DNA from 3 places in the Pseudarthrobacter sp. PvP090 genome. Region 1 is predicted to be linked to each of the others. Evidence: riboswitches for the same ligand, from Rfam matches in the RefSeq annotation. Region 1 holds a riboswitch; each other region holds the start of a gene.

What was found. A riboswitch is a leader RNA that binds a small molecule or an ion and turns the genes downstream of it on or off. The one in region 1 is predicted to bind thiamine pyrophosphate.
Region 2: it holds a riboswitch for thiamine pyrophosphate, as region 1 does, so the genes downstream of both, thiC (phosphomethylpyrimidine synthase ThiC) here and ABIC21_RS14925 (bifunctional hydroxymethylpyrimidine kinase/phosphomethylpyrimidine kinase) in region 1, are expected to answer to the same signal.
Region 3: it holds a riboswitch for thiamine pyrophosphate, as region 1 does, so the genes downstream of both, ABIC21_RS03970 (ECF transporter S component) here and ABIC21_RS14925 (bifunctional hydroxymethylpyrimidine kinase/phosphomethylpyrimidine kinase) in region 1, are expected to answer to the same signal.

Annotation. Positions count from the first base shown of each region.
Region 1 covers NZ_JBEPPO010000012.1:103,523-105,775, forward strand. The annotation lists gene ABIC21_RS14925 (bifunctional hydroxymethylpyrimidine kinase/phosphomethylpyrimidine kinase) at 1-1,422, opposite strand, end outside; TPP riboswitch at 1,405-1,502, opposite strand; gene ABIC21_RS14930 (Rne/Rng family ribonuclease) at 1,608-2,253, opposite strand, start outside.
Region 2 covers NZ_JBEPPO010000006.1:29,899-32,151, reverse strand. The annotation lists gene thiC (phosphomethylpyrimidine synthase ThiC) at 1-1,045, opposite strand, end outside; TPP riboswitch at 1,094-1,201, opposite strand; gene ABIC21_RS08340 (amidohydrolase family protein) at 1,280-2,253, shown strand, end outside.
Region 3 covers NZ_JBEPPO010000003.1:53,040-55,292, forward strand. The annotation lists gene ABIC21_RS03960 (DUF4386 family protein) at 1-47, shown strand, start outside; gene ABIC21_RS03965 (heme-degrading domain-containing protein) at 39-593, opposite strand; TPP riboswitch at 788-931, shown strand; gene ABIC21_RS03970 (ECF transporter S component) at 997-1,656, shown strand; gene ABIC21_RS03975 (ABC transporter ATP-binding protein) at 1,673-2,253, shown strand, end outside.

The DNA.
Region 1 (2,253 bases):
CGCATAGGTTCGCAGCCACACCGCATAAGGGTGCTCGTCCGGGGCGCCGGCGGCGAGGAACTGCCCGTGGAGGGTCTCCCCCACCTCCGCATAGAGCCAGAAGCACGGCAGCACAGCGGCCACGAGCACCCCGTAGCTGCCGGAGACCGAGGCGGCCAGCAGATGGTCCACATAGGACTTGGTCACCGGACCCAGCGTTCCGTCGGCGGTTCGGGTACTCAGCCAGGTCCGGTGCAGCTCCGACTCGACTTCGAGGCAGTTCTGGGCGGACCGGGCCCAGAAGAGCTGCTCGGCCTCCGTGGGCGCGATTGCGGCGGCGCGAGCCAGGACCCGGGAATAGCCATTGAGGTAGAGGGCGTCCTGGGCGAGGTAGTAGGCGAACTCCTTCTCCGGCAGCGACCCGTCCGCCAGGGCCTTGATGAAGTCCAGGCCGTAGATCGCTTCGAGGTCGGCGGCTGCCGCGTCCCGGAGCGCGGCGGCGAAGGCCCCCTCGGCCGGGACGCGGCCGGTTTGGCCATGGTCCTGCGTGTGCTGCTGGACGTGGTGGAAATGATGGACCGGCCCGTTGCCGTTGCCGACGTCGAGGTCCGCCGAGGTGCGCAGCGCCTCCTGCAGCCAGGGCTTGACGTTGCGGAGCACGGTTTCCCAGTCCCCCCGCCCGTCGTGTCCCAGGATCCGGGCCTGTACGGTCGCCATCGCCGAGGACAGCGAGCATCCGGTGCCGTGGCTGTTGCGGGTGGGCACCCGCTCCCCCGGCACCACGACGACGTCCTGGGCCAGGAGTCCTCCAGTGTTGACCAGCGCGTCCGGGCAGCCGGCGCCGTCGTCGAGGTGGCCGCCCTTCACCAGGACCGTGGCCCCCGTCCGGGCGGCGAGCCGCTTGCCCTGCTGCAGGGCCGCGGCCCAGTTCCCGGCGGCGGGTTCTTTGAGCAGGATGGCGAGTTCGGCGAGGTTGGGGGTGATCAGGTCGGCGTAGGGCAACAGCGCCTCCAGGGCCGCCTCGGCCGACTCCTGCAGCAGCCGGTCGCCGCTCGTCGCGACCATCACGGGATCCAGGACCACGACGGCGGGCCGGGCCTTCTCCAGCCAGGTGCGGACGGCGTCGATCACGGCGGCGTCCCCCAGCATCCCGATCTTGACGGCGTCGATGCTGATGTCCCCGCTGAGGGCGTCCAGCTGTGCCGTGAGGAACGCCGCCGGCGGGACATGCACGGCGCTGACTCCGCGGGTGTTCTGCGCGGTCAGGGCGGTGATGGCCGCCATGCCGTAGCCGCCGTGCGCGGCAATGCTTTTGAGGTCGGCCTGGATTCCGGCACCGCCGGAGGGATCGGAGCCGGCGATCGCGAGCACCCGCGGGATGCGGGGGGCCGCCGGGGCCGGGACACACGGAAGAAACGATGAGGTGGTGGTCAAGAGAGACATCCCTTCGCCGGTGCTAACCGGACAGGTTCAACGGGTCTGGATCTCAGCCGGCTCGATGCGCGGCACCCCGTGTCAGGGACCCAGCCTAGCCGCATCCCTTAACGAAGTCGCGGGCACGGCCCGAACCTGGTCGTATTGCTACGCCGTCCGGACCGCACCCGCGGCCTTGCTGAACTGTTCCGGTGTTAGAGCTCCGAAGCCGGAACCCCGACACCGAGGATGATCGGCTCGCCGGCGGCAGGCCTGGCCGCCGGCGTGGTGGCTGCCGGGACCTTGGCCTCATGCACCGAAACGGCGGCCTGCGGGGTTTCCTGGCGCTGTTCCACCGAGGTCTCGTTGGCTGCACCCTGGGCGCGGCTGGCGCTGCGGTTGCGGCGTCCGCGGCGGGCCCGGGAGGTGCCCGCCTCGGCTTCCGCCTCGGTCTGGGATCCCGGCGCCTGGGCGCGTCCCGGTCCGGTTCCGCCCGTGCGCGCCGGGGCGGCCGTAGCGGTCCGGGCGGCCGGAGCCTTCGTTGCCGGCGACTGCGCGGCCGGTGCCGCCTCGGCTTCACCCAGGTGGGCGAAGGCCTCGGCCAGGAGATCCAGGGTCAACGAGGGCGCGCTTGTCTCGTCGGCGTGTTCCACGAACGGCAGGGCGACCTGCTCGCCGCCGAACGTCAGCACGGCGGCGGGACGTCCCGCAGCCTCCTCCGTCGCGGCCAGCTCGACGGCTGCCTCGAGGGCGGCCTGGCGGGTCCCGGCGTCGGCGGCGGCTGCCTCCCCGTCGTGCAGGTGGGCGGCGTGCGCCGCTGCGGCGATGTTCGCCAGCGCGGCGCGGGTGGCCTCGGCCTTG
Region 2 (2,253 bases), on a different contig from region 1:
CTCCGGGCCGCAGCCCGTCACCCAGCGAGAACGCGACGTCGTAGCGGGCGAAGATCCGGCACAGCTCATCGAAGTGGGTGTACAGGAAGTTCTCCTGGTGGTGGGCCAGGCACCAGCCGGCCATGATCGCCCCGCCGCGGGACACGATGCCGGTGACCCGGTTGGCCGTCAGCGGCACATAGCGCAGCAGCACTCCGGCGTGGATGGTCATGTAGTCCACCCCCTGCTCGCACTGCTCGATCACGGTGTCCCGGAAAATCTCCCAGGTCAGGGCGTTCGCCTCGCCGTTGACCTTCTCCAGCGCCTGGTAGATCGGGACCGTGCCGATGGGCACGGGGGAGTTGCGGATGATCCATTCGCGCGTCGTGTGGATGTCGTCCCCGGTGGAGAGGTCCATGACGGTGTCCGCGCCCCACTGGGTGGCCCACTGGAGTTTATCGACCTCCTCCGCGATGGAACTGGTCACGGCCGAGTTGCCGATATTGGCGTTGATTTTCACCAGGAACGCCTTGCCGATGATCATCGGCTCGGATTCGGGGTGGTTGACGTTGCCGGGGATGATGGCACGGCCTGCCGCTACCTCGGAGCGGACCAGTTCGACGTCGCAGTTCTCGCGCAGCGCGACGAACCGCATCTCCTGCGTGATCAGCCCCTCCCGCGCGTACCGCATCTGCGTGACCGTCCTGCCCCCGACGGCGCGGCGAGGCACTGTGCGGCCGCCTCTCCACTCGGCCGATGCTGCGCCCCGTCGCACTGCCGACTTGCCGTCGTCGAGCAGATCCCGGCCCCGGCCGTCGTAGGGTTCGGTGTCCCCCCGCGACTCAATCCAGGGGGCGCGGAACGGCTCCAGCCCGCGGACCGGGTCGCTGCCCGGGCCCGCGGTGCGGTACACGCGGAACGGGGCATTGGCGGCGCCGCCGGGGGAGTCTGCCAGCGCGATTTCCGTCACCGGAACGCGGATGCCGTGTTCGGCGTCCGTGGTGAAAGCCAGGGAATGGGACGTCAACGACTCGGTGGGTGCGGGAGGCTGATCTTGTCGTGGCACTTCCAGGACTGCTTCATTGTGGACAGGGCTGTGCTGTGTCGATTGCGTCGTCACGGAATACTCACTTCCTTCGCCGGCATTACCCGGACAGGTTCAACGGTCGCAGGCTGCGTCAGCCCGATCTCAGCCCCTGCAAGGGCACCCGTGTGGTCGTAGACGAAGCTACCACAGGCCGTGCGGTGGGCCGCCGCGTGTGACGACGCCGGGGCCGGGCCGCAGTCTAGGCTTAAAGCCATGACCCGCATCATCGAGTTCAGCGGCACCGTCCTCACCGGCCCCGAAACAGAACACCAGGGCCTGTGGTCCGTGGACGGCCTGCTGAGCTTCGACCGTCCGGCCGCCGCGCCGGACCTTGTGCTGGACGGCTGGGTCATCCCCGGGCTGGTCGACGCGCACTGCCACATCGGCCTCGGCCCCGGCGGGGACGTGGCCGGGCCGGCCGCGGAAGAACAGGCCCGGGCCGACCGCGACGCCGGCACCCTGCTGGTCCGCGACGCCGGCGCCGTGCATGACACCCGCTGGCTCCAGCGGCGCGCCGACATGCCCCGCATCATCCGTGCGGGCCGGCACATCGCCCGGACGCGGCGCTACCTCCGGGGCTTCGCCGTCGAGGTTGAACCCGAGGGCCTGGTCGAGGCCGTGCGCAAACAGGCCCGCGCCGGCGACGGCTGGGTCAAGCTCGTGGGGGACTGGATCGACCGCGACGCCGGCGACCTCGCCGCCAGCTTCCCGGCCGGGACGCTGAAAGACGCCGTCGCGGCCGCCCACGATGAAGGCGCCCGCGTGACGGCGCACTGCTTCGCCGAGGGCACACTCGATGACATGCTCGACGCCGGGATCGACTGCATCGAGCACGCCACGGGCCTGCTCCCCAGGCACCTGCCGCGGTTCGTCGAACAGGGTGTGCCGATCGTGCCCACCCTCATCAACATCGCCACGTTCCCCGACATCGCCGCGCAGGCCGGGGCCAAGTTCCCCCGGTACGCCGCGCACATGCGGGAACTCTGGGAGCGCCGGGCGGAACGCGTCCTGGCAGCCTTCGAAGCCGGCGTCACCATCTACGCCGGGACGGACGCCGGCAGCGTCATCAAACACGGGCGCATCGTCGACGAGCTCCGGGCGCTGCACGCCGCCGGACTCCCCGCCACGGCCGCCCTCGACGCCGGCGGCTGGGCCGCGCGGGACTGGCTCGGCGCGGACGGGATCAC
Region 3 (2,253 bases), on a different contig from region 1:
TCCGGCTGGCCGCGCGGACGCCCCGGAGCAGCGGCAGGCTAGCCTGACGTTTGTGGCCCGGCGGAGCGGCCGAGGATCTCCGTCAAGGCCTCGACCACCAGCTCATGATCGGCCTTCTGCGGCAGCCCCGAAACCGTGACCGTGGCGACCATCCCGGTGCCGCGCAGGTAGATGGGGAAGGCGCCGCCGTGCGCGGCGAACTCCTGCTGGTCGAACCAGGCGTTGTCCTCGATCCGTCCCCCGGCGGCGCGGGCCCGGAGGCCGACCAGCAGCGACGGGACCTCGTACCGCACGGCTGTGCGCTGCTTGGCCCTGATCCAGCGTTCGTTGTCCGGGGTGGCGCCCGCCAGGGCCGCGTGGAACAGGACCTGCTCACCTTTGGTGATGTCGATGGCGATCGGGTGGGAGCGCCGCCGGCCGAGTTCCACCAGGAGAAGTCCAAGGTCCAGGGCGTCGTCCTTGCTGAACGACCGGAACTGCAGCTCCTCCATTTCGGCGAGGATGCGGCCGATGAGCGCACCCAGGGACCCGTGCGGCTGCGGTTCCGCGGAGTCCGGGTCGTAGTCGGGGGAAGACACTGGTGAGTTGGTCAAATGAATCAGCTTCCGTTAGGTGGCCGCCGTTGGTTGGCCGGCAGGCCGCGGCGCCCGGCGTTCCATGCTTTGTGCGACTCTACCAACCCGGCTGTTGCGGGTCACCGGCGCCGAAGCCGGCGGATTGTGACGGCCGGCGCCGGAAAACAAGCCGTTACGGGTGTAAACTGGGCCACGCCCACAAGGGCGATATTTAGATACGACAGGGGAGCGCCGCCGTCGGGCATCGCCGGAGAATTCCGGGGAAACCACAGGTGGGCGCTGAGAGTGCGGACAGCCGCAGACCCTCGAACCTGATCCGGTTAGTACCGGCGCAAGGGAGTCGAGTTCTCAGAGTGCGCGGGGCTGTGGCGGAAGCCGCGGACCCGGGGCACTCTCCCCTCCTGTTCCTCAGGAGGACGATATGACTGACACATCAGCGAAGCACACACCTGCCAAGAACGAACCCGCCAAGACACCCGCCAAACCCAACCGCAGCTGGCGTGTGGTGGACATTGTGGTGGCCGCGTTGATCGCGGTGGCCGGCGGCGTGATCTTCTGGGCCTGGTCCCAGGGCGCCAACCTCATTTCCGCGCCCGTCAACGCTTTCTATCCGCCGCTCACCGGGCTCTACGCCGGCGGCTGGATGATCCCCGCGGTCCTGGGCATGCTCATCATCCGCAAACCGGGTGCCGCGCTGTTCTGCGAAGGTGTTGCCGCCACCGGCGAGCTGATCATGGGCTCGCAGTACGGCACCACGGTGCTCATCTCCGGCCTGCTGCAGGGCCTGGGCGCCGAACTGGTCTTCGCCGCCTTCATGTACAAGAAGTTCAACCTGCCGGTGTCCCTGCTGGCCGGAGCCGGGGCGGGCCTGTTCTGCGGCCTGAATGATTCGTTCATGCCTTGGGGCTGGAACATCGCCTACGCCGGCGGCGACAAGCTCGCGTACATCATCTTCACTGCCATCTCCGGCGCCGTCATCGCCGGCGGGCTCTCCTGGCTCGCCACCCGCGGCCTGGCCAGGACCGGGGTGCTGAGTTCCTTTGCCTCCCGCAAGGCCGCCACGGAGCCTGTCTTCTCCTGACGACCGCACACTGACCATGACATCCTCCGATACAGTCCGCCCGGCCAGCGTCACCGCCCGCGGCTGGGGCTGGCGGCACGCCGGCCGGTCCCGGCCCGCCGTCAGCGGCCTGGACCTGGACATCCGGCCCGGGGAGCGCGTGCTGCTGCTGGGACCCTCGGGTGCCGGCAAGTCCACGCTGCTCCACGCCCTGGCCGGGGTGCTCGGCGACAGCTCCACGGGCGGCGCTGACCCTGCAGCCGGCGCCGCGTCGGACGCCGAGGACGCGGACGAGTCCGGCAGCCTGCTGATCGACGGTGCCCCGCCGCGGTCCCGGCGCGGCCGGGCCGGGCTGATGCAGCAGGACCCGGAGACCCAGGTGGTGCTCTCGCGCCTCGGCGACGACGTCGCCTTCGGCGCGGAGAACCTCTCCGTGCCACCGGCGGATATCTGGTCACGGGTAGCGGAAGCGCTCGACGACGTCGGGCTCGGCCGGCTGCCGCTGGACCACCCGACGTCGTCGCTCTCCGGCGGGCAGAAGCAGCGACTGGCGCTCGCCGGCATCCTGGCGATGCGCCCCGGGCTGATCCTGCTCGACGAACCCACCGCCAACCTCGA